Regions from separate parts of the Streptomyces ficellus genome, predicted to be linked through region 1. Evidence: riboswitches for the same ligand, from Rfam matches in the RefSeq annotation. Region 1 holds a riboswitch; each other region holds the start of a gene.
The links. Region 1 has a riboswitch for cobalamin ahead of EIZ62_RS29825 (ABC transporter substrate-binding protein). Riboswitches for the same ligand answer to the same signal wherever they lie in the genome.

Region 1 (4,201 bases):
CCGGCGAGCGCGGCCGTCGGCAGCACCCGCCGGTGGTCGCCGCCCACGAACAGCCGGACGATGTGCGGCATGATCAGCCCCACGAATCCGATCGGCCCGGCGGCCGCGACCAGCACACCGGTCACCAGGGACAGCAGGACGAACATCCGGGCCCGGAAACGCGCCACGTCCAGCCCCATCGTCGTGGCGGCCTCCTCGCCCGCCAGCAGCAGGTTCAGGTTCCGGGCCTGGACGAGCAGGACGCCCACCCCGAGCAGCACGGCGGCGCCGGGCAGCCACAGGGTGCCCCACTGCACACCGCCGAGCCCGCCGAGCGTCCAGGCGAGGACCGCCCGTGCCTCGTTGCCGCGGTCGCTGGTCAGCAGCAGCATGTCCATCACCGCCGTGAGCACGGCGGCGAACGCCACACCGGACAGCACCAGGCGCACCGACGTGATCCGCCCGCCCGTCCGCGCGGTCATGTAGACGAGCAGGAGCGTCACCAGCGCCCCGATGAACGCGGCGACCGACAGCGACAGGGGCCCGAACACGCTCACCCCGAAGACGATCACCGCGACCGCGCCCAGGGAGGCACCGGACGACACACCCAGCAGGTACGGCTCCGCGAGCGGGTTGCGCACCAGGGCCTGCATGGCGGTGCCCACCACGGCGAGCCCCGCGCCGGTCACCGCCCCGAGCAGGACGCGCGGCGCCCGCACGTCCAGGACGATCGTCTCGCGCGCCCGTGACCAGACCGGCTCCGACCAGTCGGCGCCCAGCGCGTGCGTCACGATGCCCCACACCTCGCCGGGCGGCGCGGCGACCGAGCCGATGGCCATGCCCGCGGTCATGGACACCAGGAGCAGGACGCCGAGGATTCCCAGGGCCGTGACGAAGGGCGCCCGGCGGGACCCCGCCGCGCCCCCGTCCTTCCGGGCGGGGCCGGGAGCGGCGGGGCGGGAGGCGGGAGCGGTCGGCGGACTGGCGGGCGCCGCGCCCGTCACCGGAACTTCTCGGGGTGCAGGGCGCGCGCCAGGTCCTCGACCGCGTGCGGCGGGCGGACGCCCACCAGGGTCGCGGTCAGCGGCAGGACGACGAACCGCTTGTTCCTCACGGCCGGCACGTCCGCGAGGGCGGGCTGCGAGAGCAGGAACCTCTTCTTCTGCTCGACGCTGCCGGCGCCCGCGTAGTCGTAGATGGCGATGACCTCGGGCTTGCGCGCGACGACCTGTTCCCACGACACGTCGCCGAACACCTCGTCGAGGTCGTCGAAGACGTTGCGTCCGCCCGCGAGCCGGATGATCTCGGTGCCCAGGCTCTTGCCGCCGGCGGTGAACGCGGCCTTGTCGCCGCTGTCGTAGACGAACACCGGTACCGCGGGCGCGCCCTTCACCGCCGCGGTCGCCCGGTCGACGCGGCCCCGCAGGTCGGCCACCAGCCGGTCGGCCCGCTCCGCCACCCCGAACAGGGAACCGATCGTGCGGATCTCGTCGTAGGTGTCCTTCATCGACACCTGCTTCTTGCCGCAGTACTCGCGGTTCAGGTACGTGTCGATGCCGGCGTCCGCGAACGCCTTCCGGGACCGGCCCTCGTCCTCGGCGAACGCGCTGCCGTAGCCGCCGTAGACGAAGTCGGGTTCGGCGTCGAGGACCTTCTCGAAGGACGGTTCCTTCTTGGCCAGTTCGGGTACGGCCCCGAAGTCCTTCCGCAGCTGCGGCAGGACCGCCGAGTCGGGGAACGCGGTGCCGACCATGCGGTCCCTCAGACCGAGGGACAGCATCAGCTCGGCGGGGTGCTGGTGGATGGTGACCACCCGGGCGGGGGGCGCGTCGTACGTCGTGCGGACACCGCAGTTGTCGATGGTGACCGGGAAGCCCTTGGCCGGCGCCGGCGCGGACTTCGCCGCGCCCTTCCCGTCCCCGCCCGCGGAGCAGCCGGCCACCAGGGCGGTGCTCAGGGCGAGGAGGGCGGCCGCGGTGCGCAGGGCACGGCGGCGGGGAACAGAGGGGGGTGAGACAGGACGGGGCGTGCCGTCGTACACGTAAAGCCTCCTGGGGAGTCCGCGCTCCTCGGATCGGGCCCGCGACGGGACAGTGTCCTGACTCCCGGGGCGCCCTCCCCGCGCCCCGCGCGCGAGCGCGGCGGCGTGTCGATGGGGGGCGGTCCTGGTCACAGTGGCGGGACCGTGCCGGACTCGCACCGGCTTCCTGGCTCCCATCGCGGTGATGACCTGGCGATATTACGTTCATATGGGGAAGGGGTGAAAGGGCGCACGATCACCGCCGTGCGCCCCCGGGGTGGTGTCATGCGTCACGGACCGCCCGCAGGACGAGCCGTTCGGCGTCCTGGTCGTAGGGCCGGCCGTCGAACCCGCCGAACACCTCCACCCGGCCGAACCCGGCCTCCTCGGCCATCGCGCGCAGCTCCACCGCGCTGTAGACGAACCACACCAGGCTCGCCCGCGTCACCCGGTCGCCCCGCACCAGCACCCAGTCGCTGCGCAGCCGCGCCCAGTCGTCCAGCACGGTGTCCGTCTGCACCAGGAGGTCCTCGCCGCGCCGGACGACCTTCGGCGGTTCGACCTTCCGCGCCAGCAGCTCCTTCCCGGCCAGGTCCAGGACCAGCGTGCCGCCCGGGGCGAGACACGTGCGCATGGCACGCAGCACGCGGGCGTTGTCGGCCGGGTCCTCGAAGTAGCCGAAGGAGGTGAACATGTTCAGCACCACGTCGAAGGCGCCCGCCCGCGTGAACTCCCGGGCGTCGGCCCGGACGTACTCCGGTGACACCCCCGTGTCGGCCGCGGCCTTCCGCGCCCGGTCCAGCATGGCCGGGCTCAGGTCCACGCCGGTCACGCGGAAGCCGCGCCGGGCGAGCGGCACGGTGAACACCCCCGGGCCGCACGCCAGGTCCAGGACGCGGGCCCCGGGCGGGAACGCGAGCAGCGGCGACGTGTCGAGGAGCGACTCCGCCTGCGCGTGACGCTGTACGGAGAAGAGGAAGTCGTAGAACTCGGTCCAGAACTCATCGTCCTGGAACCCGCCCGTGTGCGTCATGAGGAGCCGTCGTTCCTTCCGTGTCGTCGCCGGCGGAGCCGGGCGCGGCGGTCCTGCCGCGCAGGGTGAGCAGGAGCGGAGGCAGCAGCAGGCACTGCGCGGCGGCCAGCAGCCAGAACCAGCCGGTGTGCCCGGACCGTTCGCCGAGGCCGTACACCTGCCCGCCCAGCACGCCGGCGGCACACGCCCCGAGCCCCGCGGCCAGCCGCTGCTGGCCGAAGACCACCGCGTCCGAGCGCGGACTGCGGCGCAGCGCCTCCAGGTCGTTCTTCAGGAACAGGACGATGTCCCCGAGGGTGATCAGCGCCCCGCCCGCCAGCAGCGCCGGCCGGGTACCGATCGCCAGCACCGCGAGCCCCGCGGCGAGCCCGGTGAACCCGGCCGCCAGGGCGAGGGCGTACGGCATCCGGCGGATCAGCCCGGACGCGAGCGGCTGCACCACGATCACCAGGACGAAGCAGAGCAGCAGCACCACGCTGTAGAACTCCGCCGACGCCCGCCGCACGGCGTACACCGCCAGGAAGTGCTGGAAGTGGAAGTACAGGTAGAACGCCAGCGCGTTGGCCGCGAACGGCAGCGCCGCCACCCCGGACAGCAGTCCCTGACGGGCCGCACCCGCGGCCGGGACGCCGTCGCCCCCGGCGGCCGGCAGCCGCGCGTGCCCCGCCGTCACCACGGCGAACAGCACCACGACGACCAGGAAGAGCGGGCCGGGCGACGACAGGACGAACGGCCCGGCCACCAGCGGACCCAGCGCCATGCCCGCGTTGAGCGCCGCGTTCCCCGCCGACAGGAACACCGGGCGCCGCTCCTCGTCCACGCCGTGCACCAGGTACGCCTTGTTCGCCGGCAGGTAGAGCGCGGCGCCGCAGCACGTCAGCACCAGCGCCACGACCGCGACCGGCGGCCACACGAGGCACGCCAGGAAGCACCCGAACCCGGCCGTGCGGACCGCCAGGGCCCACAGCATCGTGCGCCGCAGACCGATCCGGTCGGCCAGCGCACCACCGAGGACCCCGCCCGAGAACTGCACCAGCGACGCCACCGCCAGGACCACACCGACCGTGCCGAGCCCCATCCCCAGCCGCTCGTGCAGGAACACCGACATGAACGGCAGCACCATGAAACTGCCGAGCGGGATGAGGAACGAACTGAGCAGCAGGAAGCGC
Region 2 (4,201 bases), 6.1 Mb from region 1:
ACGCCGGTGATGGGTTCGCGCCGCTTGGCCAGCTTCGCGCCGCGCGCCGCCCAGGTGTCCGCCAGCTCCTGGCCGAGCCGGCCCGAGCGCAGGGCCGTGGCCTGGCCGCCGTTCCGCTCGATCCACTGGAAGAACTCCCAGCCCGCGTGCGCCAGTTCGTCGGTCAGGCGCTCCACGTACCAGGACCCGCCGGCCGGGTCGATGACCCGGGACAGGTGCGATTCCTCTATGAGGATCGTCGAGGTGTTGCGGGCGATGCGCCGGGCGAAGGCGTCCGGCAGCCCCAGGGCGTGGTCGAAGGGGAGGACCGTGACGGCGTCGGCGCCGCCGACACCCGCGCCCAGGGTCGCGATGGTCGTCCGCAGCATGTTCACCCACGGGTCGCGGCGCGACATCATCACGGGCGAGGTCACCGCGTGCTGGACCTGCGCACCGGCGCCGACCGCTCCGCACACCTCTGCCACGCGCGCCCACAGGCGGCGCGCGGCGCGCAACTTCGCGATCGTCAGGAACTGGTCGGCGGTGGCCGCGTACCGGAACTCCAGCTGGGCGCACGCCCGCTCCACCGGCAGCCCCGCCCCGGTCAGTTCGCGCAGGTAGGCGACGCCGGTGGCGAGCGAGGCGCCCAGCTCCTGCGCGGCCGAACCGCCGGCCTCGTGGTACGGCAGCGCGTCCACCGTCAGGGCCCGCAGGCCCGGGTAGCCCTCGGCGCACCGGTGCGCCAGGTCCGTGGTGGGCGTGATGTCGCAGGGCCGGCCCGTGCGGGCCTCGTACCCCAGCGGGTCGGCGCCGAGGCCGCCGCGCGCCGCGCCGCGGTCGACGCCCCGCCGCTCGTACAGCCGCAGCAGCGCGTCCGCGGCGTCCTGGACGTCGCGTCCGGCGTCGAGGACGACGGGCGCCAGGTCGAGGTGGACGCCGTCGAGGACACGCTCGATCGACGACACCGGCAGGCCGCCCTCACCGACGACGAGCCAGAGCGACGTGACGCCGTTCTCCAGGTCGCCGAGCACGGCGTCGCCCGCCGCCACGGTGTACCGCTGGCGCAGGTCCCAGCCGCCCGCGGTGTTCCCGGTCGCCCGGCCACCCCGTACGAACGGGGCGAAACCGGGGAAACCGGGCTCGGGGGCGGTGTCGTGCGCCGTATAGAGGGGGCGCGTGCGCAGCCCGTCCTCCAGCGCGGTGGACAATGCGTCTTCGGCTGCTGTGCCTTCGGCTTCCTTGCCCGACTTGCGCAGCACGCCCTCAACCAGGCGCTGCCATTGCTCGTGGGTCGCGGCAGGGAAATCGGCGGCCAGCGAGAGCCCGTCATCAGGCAGGACCGTCATGCTCGGATGCTAGGGCACATGCCCAAAGGAGCAGCAGAGGGCACGGCTGTGACCTTGCCCTCTTCGCCAGCCCTTGATCATCGCGGGCGCCTCGTACTACGGAGACGCGCTGGCGCGCCGGGTCACGGTCTGGGATGCTGCGGTCCGACCAGCGACGGCGGAACGAGGAAGCCGGTGAGATTCCGGCACGGTACCGCCACTGTGCAGGGGGAGCGAACCCGCCATGGCCACGGCCCCGTAGAGGGGCGGGAAGGCCGGGGGAGCGTCGATCCCGAGTCAGGAGACTCACGCCGTCGCACCTCGATGGACCGGGGCGGACTTCCCCGAGAGAGGACGGTGGCACCCGTGTGCCCTCGTACGCGTGACGGCCTGCCGGCGTCCGCGGGCGGCGACGGACCACGGCCCGTCGGCGACGGCGTCGTGCGCCCCGCTGCCTTCCACGCACTGACCCGGGCGGTACGCACATGGTGACCACCGACGTCTTCGCCCGCGTGTCCGCCATCGGCCCCTACTTCGCGGTGTCCCACGGCCCCCGGCCGGACGCCTCCCGCTACCGGCCGCTCTCCGAGCTGTACGGGGACCACGAGGTGCTGGACCGGTACGTCGAGGCCGTGGCGCGGCGGCTCGGCACCGGCCAGCGGCGGGTGGCCGCCTCCACCCTGCACATCGGGACCGCCGCCCGCCTGTGGTCGATCGGCCTGGCGACGGCCTCCCTCACCGGGCGCGTACCCGACCTCGCGCCCGGCCGGCTGTGGTGGCGGACGCCCGAATCGGGCCCCATCGACCTCTGGCTCCCCGAAGCCACCACCACGGCCGCCGCCCCGGACGGCCTGGCCGACGGCCTGCACGAGGCCGTGGTCGTCCGCAACCTGCTGCCGCTGGCCGACGCCGTACGCCGGCACTACGGCGTCTCCCCGCACGCCCTGCGCGGCAACGCCGCCTCCGCCCTCATCGGCGCCGTCCGGGTGCTGCTCGCCCACGCCCCCGGCGCCCCGCACCCACCGGTCCCGCTCGCCACCGCCCTGCTGGAGCGCGAGCCGCTGGCCGGCGCGGGCGCGTTCACCGCCCAGCCCCTCACGTACCGCCGCCGCAGCTGCTGCCTCTACTACCGCGTCCGCGGGGCCGGTTACTGCGGAGACTGCGTCCTCACCTCCAAGGGGCCCCGAGCCTGACCGGCCCGCCATCGCCGTGCGGAACGGGGACCAATCCATTCCGGTCCCGGCTCCGAAGTACAGGTGTGAAGCGATGGAACCCCGTCCCCGCGACGGGCGGCCACCGGCCCGGGCGGTCACCCGCGCAGGACCTCTCACACCAAGGATGAAGCGATGAAGACGATCCCGATCCGCCGTACCGCCGGAGCCGTGGCCGTCGCCGCCGTCCTGCCCCTGGGGCTGGCCGGCTGGTCCGCCACCAGCGCGGTGGGCGACACGAGGGCGGATGACCCGTTCGGCCCGGCCTGCGCGTCCGTGCCCGCGGAGGGCCCCGGCAGCCTGGCGGAGATGGCGAAGCAGCCGGTCGCCACCGCCGCCTCGAACACCCCGGCGCTGTCCACCCTGGTCACCGCCGTCCAGAAGGCCGGACTGGCCGGCACGCTGAACGACGCCCGCGACATCACCGTGTTCGCCCCGACGAACGAGGCGTTCGAGAAGATCCCGAAGGCACAGCTCGACAAGGTCCTCAACGACAAGGCCGCGCTGACGAAGATCCTCACCTACCACGTCGTCGGCCAGAAGCTCACCCCGCAGCAGATGGAGAACGGCACCTTCCCGACCCTGGAGAAGAGCACCCTCACGACCTCCGGCTCGGGCGAGTCCTACAAGGTCAACGGCACGGCGAACGTGGTGTGCGGCAACATCGCCACCGCCAACGCCACCGTCTACGTCATCGACACCGTGCTCATGCCGAAGGCCTGACGCGCGCCGGCGCACCGGAACCGGGCGTCCAGCCCCTGGGCGCCCCCTTCCCGGCGCCCGTCACGCGGGCAGCGTCATCTCCATCAGGGGCGCGGTCGTGGGCCGCGGGGAACCACCGGAGGGCTCGACCGTCACACCGACCCCGGTGGCGCCGTCCACGTCCCCCTCCATCAGCGACGCGCCGTCCCGCCCCACCAGGCCGGCCGGGCGCATGGCGCCGTCCTCGTCGAACCACAGCTGGTACGTCCGGTCACCCGGCAGCTCCGGCAGACCGGACGCCACGAAGACCGCGCTGTTCTCGGAACGGGCCACGACCACCGTCGCCCTCGTGCCGCCCTCGACGGTTCCCGTGACCGTACGGGCGTCCGGCGCCGCCAGGACGGCGACCAGCCGGTCCGTCTCCGCCCTGGCCTGCCGCGCCTGCTCCTGGGCGTTCCGCGCCTCCTGCCACTGCCACGCCGCCACCCCGCCGAAGCCCGCCAGCACCACCAGGCACGCCGCGAGGACCAGCCCGCCGACGGCGCGCCTGCTGCCCGAGACGAGCCGGGCGGCGGCACCGGGTGGCGGCCCGCCGGGCGACGGGGACTGCCGTACGCCCTCGATGCCCGCCAGTACCGCCTCCTTCATCCCGGCGGGCGGGGCGGACGCGACGGCCGACCCCAGCAGCGCCGCGGTGGCCGTCAGCTCGCGCACCTCCCGCGCGCACGCCGGGCATCCCTCCAGATGACGTGCGAAGGCCGCCCGCTCGTCGTCGGGGAGCGCGTCCAGCGCGTACGCACCGGTCGCGAGGTGCGGATGCTCGTCGCTCATGCCCTCACCCCCATGCAGTCCCGGAGGCGGAGCAGACCGTCCCTCAGCCGGGTCTTGACCGTGCCCAGCGGTGCCGACAGCGACGCGGCGAGCTCACGGTGGGTGTAGCCCGCGTAGTAGGCGAGGGCGACGGCCTGCCGCTGGACCTCGGTC
Region 3 (4,201 bases), 4.2 Mb from region 1:
CGGCGTACACCTTCGTCGCCGTCCCGGCGGCGATCTACGCGGCGGGCGCGGCGGGCTTCTTCGCCGTGCCGTACACGATCCTCGTCTACCCCCTGATCTTCACGTTCCTGCCGCGCCTGTGGTCGGTGTCCCACAAGCACGGGTACGTCACCACCTCGGACTTCGTGCGCGGGCGGTTCGGCTCGAAGGGCCTGTCGCTGGCGGTGGCCCTCACCGGTCTGCTCGCCACCATGCCGTACATCGCGCTCCAGCTGGTCGGCATCCAGGCGGTGCTGGACGTGATGGGCGTGGGCGGCGGCGAGAACACGCACTGGTTCATCAAGGACCTGCCGCTGCTGATCGCCTTCGGTGTCCTCGCGGCCTACACGTACTCCTCCGGGCTGCGGGCGCCCGCGATGATCGCCTTCGTCAAGGACACGCTGATCTACATCGTCATCGCGGTGGCGATCATCTACATCCCCATCAAGCTCGGCGGCTTCGACGAGATCTTCAGCAAGGCCGGCGAGGCGTACGCGCAGATCAACCCGGCGACCGACAAGCCGCGCGGCTCGCTGGTACCGCCGGAGATGGGCCAGTGGGGGTACGCGACCCTGGCGCTCGGCTCGGCGCTGGCGCTGTTCATGTACCCGCACTCCATCACGGCGACGCTGTCCTCGCGCAGCCGTGACGTGATCCGCCGCAACACCACGATCCTGCCGCTGTACTCGCTGATGCTGGGCCTGCTCGCGCTGCTCGGGTTCATGGCGATCGCGGCGGGCGTGAAGGTGGACAACGGCCAGCTGGCCATCCCGCAGCTGTTCGAGAACATGTTCCCCGACTGGTTCGCGGGCGTGGCCTTCGCGGCCATCGGCATCGGCGCGCTGGTCCCGGCGGCCATCATGTCCATCGCCGCGGCGAACCTGTTCACCCGCAACATCTACAAGGACTTCCTGAAGCCGGACGCCACCCCGGAGCAGGAGACCAAGGTGTCCAAGCTGGTGTCGCTGCTGGTGAAGGTGGGCGCGCTGGCGTTCGTCCTCACCATGGACAAGACGGTCGCCATCAACTTCCAGCTGCTCGGCGGCATCTGGATCCTCCAGACCCTGCCGGCCCTGGTGGGCGGCCTGTTCACCCGCTGGTTCCACCGCTGGGCGCTGCTGGCCGGCTGGGCGGTCGGCATGATCTACGGCACGGCGGCGGCGTACGGGGTCGCGAGCCCCACGCAGAAGCACTTCGGCGGCTCGTCCGCCGAGATCCCCGGCATCGGCGAGATCGGCTACATCGGCCTCACCGCGTTCGTCCTCAACGCCGTGGTCGTGGTCGTCCTCACCTTCGTCCTGAAGGCGGTCAACGCCCCGGACGGCGTCGACGAGACGTCCCCCGAGGACTACACGGCCGACGCGGGCGACCCGGGCGTCAAGGTGGAGCTCCCGAAGGTCACCGAGGGCGCCGGGCACTGACCGTGCACTGACCCATCCGCGTACGACGGGCCGTCACGTCTCCGCCATGGAGGCGCGGCGGCCCGTTCGTTGTGCACTCTGGCCCCATGGACATCACCATCAGGGCGGTACGACCGGCGGAACACCGGGCGCTCGCGGAGGTCACGGCCGGGGCGTACCTCGGCGACGGCCTGCTGGCCTTCGGGGAGAGCGACGAGTACCTGATCGAGCTGCGGGACGTGGCCCGGCGGGCCGCCGGGGCGGAGGTGCTGGTCGCCGTCGGGGCGGACGAACGGGTGCTCGGCGGGGTGACGTTCGTCCCGGCGGGCGGCGGGCCGTGGGCCGAGCTCGCGCGGGACGGCGAGGCGGAGCTGCGGATGCTGGCGGTCGCCCACGACGCGCGGCGGCGGGGCGCGGGCGAGGCGCTCGTACGGTCGTGCGTGGAGCGGGCGCGGGCCGTGCGGGGGTGCCGCCGGCTGGTGCTGTCGGCCCAGCAGTCCATGCGGGCGGCGCACCGGATCTACGACCGGCTGGGCTTCGCCCGTACCCCGGAACGGGACTGGCAGCCGGTCCCGGGCGTCACTCTCGCCACATACGCGCTGTCCCTCTAACACTCCGGCGACACAACATGTGGGGGGTTCCTCAACGGGCGCCCCCCACATGTATGCTCGTCCTCGCTGTCGCCGCAGGGGAATCCGGTGGAAATCCGGAACTGTCCCGCAACGGTGTGTTGGTGTGCCTTTGTGTACGTACGAGTCCGAAGACCTGCCGACAGCGCACCCGGTCCGTCCGGTCCGGGTGCCCAGACGTCCGGGTCTCGCGGAGTGGGCCGGTGGACGCGGTGCCCTGCGCCCCCGTGTGCCCGGGCGTGCCCGCTCCCCCGCCCGCGTCCGCGGTGGCCCCGAGCCGAGCGAGGGAGAGCCCCCACGTGACCATCGCGCCAGCCGATCCGGTTTCAGCGATCGAGAGCGACGGAAGCGACGGACCCGGGACCGCGCTGCTGCGGACCCTGACCGACCTCACCGCCGACCTGCCCGACACCGACCCGGGCCGGGTCGCCGCCGCCGCGCTGCGGGGCCGGCACGCCGGCTCGGACGAGGCGGAGTTGCGTGAGCTGGCCACCGAGGCGGCCGCCGGGCTGATCTCGGAGGACCCCGCCTACTCCCGGCTCGCGGCCCGGCTGCTGACCCGGACCATCGCCGAGGAGGCGGCGGGACAGGGCGCCGTGTCGTTCACGGCGTCGGTCGCCGTGGGGCACCGCGAGGGCCTGATCGCCGACCGTACGGCCGCGTTCGTCGAGCTGCACGCGGAGCGGATGGACGCGACCGTCGACCCCGAGGGCGACGACCGGTTCGGCTACTTCGGGCTGCGGACGCTCTACTCGCGCTACCTGCTGCGCCACCCGATCACGCGCAAGGTGATCGAGACGCCGCAGCACTTCATGATGCGGGTGGCGGCGGGCCTCGCCGAGGACGACTCGGTACGGGCGCTGGACGACGTGACGGCGCTGTACCGGCTGATGAGCCGGCTCGACTACCTGCCCTCCTCCCCCACCCTGTTCAACTCCGGTACGCGCCACCCGCAGATGTCCTCGTGCTACCTGCTGGACTCGCCGCTGGACGAGCTGGACTCGATCTACGACCGCTACCACCAGGTCGCGCGGCTCTCCAAGCACGCGGGCGGCATCGGCCTGTCCTACTCCCGCATCCGGGCGCGCGGTTCGCTGATCCGCGGCACCAACGGGCACTCCAACGGCATCGTGCCGTTCCTGAAGACGCTGGACGCCTCCGTCGCGGCCGTGAACCAGGGCGGGCGGCGCAAGGGCGCGGCGGCCGTGTACCTGGAGACCTGGCACGCGGACATCGAGGAGTTCCTGGAGCTGCGGGACAACACCGGTGAGGACGCCCGGCGTACGCACAACCTGAACCTGGCGCACTGGATCCCGGACGAGTTCATGCGCCGGGTCAACGCCGACGCCGACTGGTCGCTGTTCTCGCCGGCCGACGTGCCGGAGCTGGTCGACCTGTGGGGCGAGGAGTTCGACGCCGCGTACCGCGCCGCCGAGGCCAGGGGGCTGGCCCGCAGGACGATGCCGGCGCGCGAGCTGTACGGCCGGATGATGCGCACCCTGGCGCAGACCGGCAACGGCTGGATGACGTTCAAGGACGCCTCCAACCGCACGGCCAACCAGACCGCCGAGCCGGGCCACACGGTCCACTCCTCCAACCTGTGCACCGAGATCCTGGAGGTCACGGACGACGGGGAGACGGCCGTCTGCAACCTGGGCTCGGTCAACCTGGGCGCCTTCGTGTCCGGTGACTCGATCGACTGGGAGCGGCTGGACGAGACCGTCCGCACGGCGGTGACGTTCCTCGACCGGGTCGTCGACATCAACTTCTACCCGACCGAGCAGGCGGGCCGCTCCAACGCCCGGTGGCGGCCGGTCGGCCTGGGCGCGATGGGCCTCCAGGACGTCTTCTTCCAGCTGAAGCTGCCGTTCGACTCCCCCGAGGCGCGGGCCCTGTCCACGCGCATCGCCGAGCGGATCATGCTCGCCGCGTACGAGGCGTCCGCCGACCTCGCCGAGCGCAACGGCCCGGTGCCGGCCTGGGAGAAGACCCGTACCGCCCGCGGGGTGCTGCACCCGGACCACTACGACGTGGAGCTGAACTGGCCGGAGCGGTGGGACGCGCTGCGGAAGCGGATCGCCACCGTCGGCATGCGCAACTCGCTGCTCCTCGCCATCGCGCCGACGGCGACCATCGCCTCGATCGCGGGCGTGT
Region 4 (4,201 bases), 6.3 Mb from region 1:
TCCGCGCCACCGTGCTCATCGAGACGATCACCGCCGCCTTCGAGATGGAGGAGATCCTCTACGAGCTGCGCGAGCACAGCTCCGGTCTCAACGCGGGCCGCTGGGACTACCTGTTCAGCATGATCAAGACGTTCGGGCACCGGACCGACTTCCTGCTGCCCGACCGTGCCAGGGTCACCATGACGGCCCCCTTCATGCGCGCGTACACCGAACTGCTCGTCCGCACCTGCCACAAGCGCGGCGCCCACGCCATCGGCGGCATGGCCGCCCAGGTGCCCGGTAAGGACCCGGCCGCCCACGAGGCCGCCCTGGCCACGGTCCGGCTCGACAAGGAACGCGAGGCGGAGGACGGCTTCGACGGCTCCTGGGTCGCCCACCCCCGGCTCGTCCCGGTGTGCCGGGCGGTGTTCGACGGCGTCCTGGGAGAACGGCCGCACCAGCTGGACCGTACCCGTGACGACGTCGAGGTCACCGCGGCCGACCTGCTGTCCGTGCGCCGCGTCAGCGGCCCGCCCACCCCGGAGGGCGTGCGCACCAACATCGCGGTCGCCCTGCGCTACTTCGACGCCTGGCTGCGCGGGCGGGGGGCGGTCGCCCTCAACGGGCTGATGGAGGACGCGGCCACCGCCGAGATCGCCCGTGTGCAGGTCTGGCAGTGGCTGCGCCACCGGGTCGTCGACCGCGAGACGGTGCTGGCCGTACTGGACGACGAGGTCGCCGCTCTGGGGGCCGAGTACCCGTGGGCGGCGGTCGACGAGGTCCGGGCGCTCTTCGAGCACACGGCGCTGAACAGCGCGCTGCCGCTCTTCTTCACGCCGGACGCCTACTCGCGCCACCTCGTCCGCCGCGCGGACCGCGGGGAGGGCCGGTCATGAGCGGGCCCGAGCGCGTGGCGGTGCGGCGTGTCGGCGTGGTCGGCGGAGGGCAGATGGGCGCCGGGATCGCGGAGGTCTGCGCGCGGGCCGGGCTGGACACCGTGCTCTGCGAGGTGGACGCGGTCGCCGCGCGCGCCGCCCGGGAAAGGGTGTCGGCGTCCCTGGACCGTGCGGTGCGCCGCGGGAAGCTGGAGCGCCGCGCGGCGGGCGACGCGCTCGCCCGCCTGGTCGTCACCGGAAGCCTGGAGGACCTGGCCGACCGGCAGTTGGTCGTCGAGGCGGTCGTGGAGCACGCGGACGCCAAGACCGAGGTCTTCACCGCGCTCGACAAGATCGTCGAGGATCCGGCGGCGGTACTGGCCACCAACACCTCGTCCCTCCCGGTCATGCGCCTCGGCATGGCGACCGGCCGCGCGGACCGGGTGGTGGGGCTGCACTTCTTCAACCCGGTGCCCGTGCTGCCACTGGTGGAGGTCGTGACGTCCCTGCACACCTCGGCCGCGACCGTCGCGCTGGTGGAGGGGTTCGTCACCGGCGTTCTCGGCAAGACGGTGATCCGTTCCCAGGACCGGGCCGGCTTCGTGGTCAACGCCCTGCTCGTCCCGTACCTCTTGTCGGCCATCCGCATGACGGAGTCCGGGTTCGCCTCGCCCGCCGACGTGGACGCCGGCATGGAGCTCGGCTGCGCCCACCCCATGGGTCCGCTCAGGCTCGCGGACCTGATCGGGCTGGACACCGTGGCCTCGATCGCCGAGTCCCTGTACGACGAGTTCAAGGAGCCGCTGTACGCCCCGCCGCCGCTGCTCCAGCGGATGGTGGAGGCGGGTCTCCTCGGCCGCAAGTCGGGCCGGGGGTTCCACCCGTACGACGGGGGATGAGCCCGGCGCCGGTTGAGGGGCCGGCGTCAGGTGTCGGGGCGGGAAGCGCGGGGATGACGCTTCCCGCCCGGACGCGTTACCGCTGGGACACGTCCCCGACCGGACGCGTTCCCGCACTCGTACCCGCCGGGCTGTGGGCCCGCACTCGTACGCCCTCCGGGCCGTGGGCCCGCACTCGTACGCCGCCGGGCCGTGGGCCCGTGTGTCCCACCTCACGTCGTCCCCGCCGTCCGAATGCCGGAGGTACCGCTCCGTCGTGCGGCACCGCCGCGTAGGCTGACCGGCACAGCTGGTTCGCCCCCGCCCGCCAGGCGGGAGGCGTCGCAAGAGGGAACCCGGTGGGAATCCGGGACTGCCCCGCAGCGGTGAGCGGGAACGACCGCCGTCATACGCACTGGGTCCGCAGGGGCCTGGGAAGCGACGGCCAGTAGGAGACCTCCTCGGGGAGGAAGTGCCCGCGAGTCCGAAGACCTGCCCGCTGTCCGTACGCGAACCGTCGCGTGCGGCATCCCGGTGACCTCGAGGGCGGGTCGGCGTACACATCGGGCGGACGGCCGCGCACACCGCGCGAGGCCGCACCGTCCGGTCCGTCACCCCTTCGCGCTCTCGTCCCGTCCCCGGGATCTCAGGGATTCATCTCGCGAAGGAGATCTCCGTGACCACGAAGACCGCAGCCGCGGCAGCACGGGCCACCGTGTACGGCTATCCGCGCCAGGGGCCGAACCGGGAGCTGAAGAAGGCGATCGAGGGGTACTGGAAGGGCCGCGTCACCGCCGACGCCCTCCGTGCCACGGCCGCCGGACTGCGCCGGGCGAACTGGAACGAGCTGGCCGGCGCCGGTGTCCACGAAGTGCCCACCGGCGACTTCTCGATGTACGACCACGTCCTCGACACCACCGTCATGGTCGGAGCGATCCCCGCACGCCACCGGGCCGCCTTCGAGGCCGCTGCCGGCACCGGTACCCGCGCCGGCGCCCTGGACGGCTACTTCGCCATGGCGCGCGGCACCCAGGACGTGGCGCCGCTGGAAATGACCAAGTGGTTCGACACCAACTACCACTACCTGGTGCCGGAGCTGGGCCCGGACACCGAGTTCACGGCGGACTCCACCAAGCAGGTCGCGGAGCTGAAGGAGGCGCTGGAGCTGGGTCTCGCCGCCCGGCCCGTCCTCCTCGGGCCCGTCACCTACCTGCTGCTCGCCAAGCCCGCGCCCGGCGTGGCGCCGGGCTTCGACCCGCTCACCCTGCTGGACCGGCTGCTCCCGGTGTACGCCGAGGTCCTCGCCGACCTGCGGGCGGCCGGCGCCGCATGGGTGCAGCTCGACGAGCCCGCGCTCGTCCAGGACCGCACCGCGGCCGAGCTGAACGCCGCCGAGCGCGCCTACCGGGACCTCGGTGGACTCACGGACCGGCCGAAGCTGCTCGTCGCCTCCTACTTCGACCGGCTGGGCGAGGCACTGCCGGTGCTGGCCAAGGCTCCGGTCGACGGTCTCGCGCTCGACTTCACCGGCGCCGCGGCCGCCAACCTGGACGCGCTCGCGGCCGTCGGCGGCCTCCCCGGCAAGCGCCTGGTGGCCGGTGTGGTCGACGGACGCAACGTCTGGATCAACGACTACGAGAAGTCCCTGTCCACCCTCGGCACCCTGTTGGGGCTCGCCGGCCGTGTGGACGTGGCCGCCTCCTGCTCCCTGCTGCACGTGCCCATCGACGCCGCCCTCGAGCGGGACATCGACCCGCAGATCCACCGCTGGCTCGCCTTCGCCCGGCAGAAGACGGCCGAACTCGTCACCCTCGCCAAGGGTCTGGCCCGGGGCACGGACGCGATCTCCGCCGAACTGGCCGCGAACCGGGCCGACCTGGCGTCCCGCGCCCGCTCCCCCCTCACCCGTGACGCGGCTGTCCGGGCCCGTACCGGAGCCGTCACCGACGCCGCAGCCCGCCGCTCGCAGCCGTACGCCGAGCGGGCCGCCGCCCAGCGCGCGCACCTCGGACTGCCGCTGCTGCCCACCACGACCATCGGTTCGTTCCCGCAGACCGGCGAGGTGCGCACCGCGCGGGCGGACCTGCGCGCCGGGCGGATCGACGCCACCGGTTACGAGCAGCGCATCGAGGCCGAGATCCAGGAGGTGATCTCCTTCCAGGAGAAGGCCGGTCTGGACGTCCTCGTGCACGGCGAGGCCGAACGCAACGACATGGTGCAGTACTTCGCCGAGCGGCTCACCGGCTACCTCGCCACACAGGCCGGCTGGGTCCAGTCGTACGGCACCCGCTACGTCCGGCCGCCGGTCCTCGCCGGTGACATCTCGCGCCCCGAGCCGATGACGGTCCGCTGGACGCGGTACGCCCAGTCCCTCACCGACCGGCCGGTCAAGGGGATGCTCACCGGGCCGGTCACCATGCTCGCCTGGTCCTTCGTCCGCGACGACCAGCCGCTCGGCGAGACCGCCCG

Region 2: another riboswitch for cobalamin. It lies ahead of EIZ62_RS02455 ((2Fe-2S)-binding protein); the one in region 1 lies ahead of EIZ62_RS29825 (ABC transporter substrate-binding protein).
Region 3: another riboswitch for cobalamin. It lies ahead of EIZ62_RS10565 (ribonucleoside-diphosphate reductase subunit alpha); the one in region 1 lies ahead of EIZ62_RS29825 (ABC transporter substrate-binding protein).
Region 4: another riboswitch for cobalamin. It lies ahead of metE (5-methyltetrahydropteroyltriglutamate--homocysteine S-methyltransferase); the one in region 1 lies ahead of EIZ62_RS29825 (ABC transporter substrate-binding protein).

What each region holds. Positions count from the first base shown of each region.
Region 1 covers NZ_CP034279.1:6,628,600-6,632,800, forward strand. Annotated here, with positions in the region: gene EIZ62_RS29820 (FecCD family ABC transporter permease) at 1-983, opposite strand, end outside; gene EIZ62_RS29825 (ABC transporter substrate-binding protein) at 980-2,020, opposite strand; cobalamin riboswitch at 2,051-2,228, opposite strand; gene EIZ62_RS29830 (class I SAM-dependent methyltransferase) at 2,283-3,032, opposite strand; gene EIZ62_RS29835 (MFS transporter) at 3,001-4,201, opposite strand, start outside.
Region 2 covers NZ_CP034279.1:552,755-556,955, reverse strand. Annotated here, with positions in the region: gene EIZ62_RS02460 (methylmalonyl-CoA mutase subunit beta) at 1-1,325, opposite strand, end outside; cobalamin riboswitch at 1,449-1,634, shown strand; gene EIZ62_RS02455 ((2Fe-2S)-binding protein) at 1,790-2,497, shown strand; gene EIZ62_RS02450 (fasciclin domain-containing protein) at 2,651-3,238, shown strand; gene EIZ62_RS02445 (anti-sigma factor) at 3,299-4,048, opposite strand; gene sigK (ECF RNA polymerase sigma factor SigK) at 4,045-4,201, opposite strand, start outside.
Region 3 covers NZ_CP034279.1:2,476,665-2,480,865, forward strand. Annotated here, with positions in the region: gene mctP (monocarboxylate uptake permease MctP) at 1-1,439, shown strand, start outside; gene EIZ62_RS10560 (GNAT family N-acetyltransferase) at 1,526-2,029, shown strand; cobalamin riboswitch at 2,083-2,205, shown strand; gene EIZ62_RS10565 (ribonucleoside-diphosphate reductase subunit alpha) at 2,347-4,201, shown strand, end outside.
Region 4 covers NZ_CP034279.1:297,553-301,753, forward strand. Annotated here, with positions in the region: gene aceB (malate synthase A) at 1-875, shown strand, start outside; gene EIZ62_RS01370 (3-hydroxybutyryl-CoA dehydrogenase) at 872-1,753, shown strand; cobalamin riboswitch at 2,027-2,246, shown strand; gene metE (5-methyltetrahydropteroyltriglutamate--homocysteine S-methyltransferase) at 2,409-4,201, shown strand, end outside.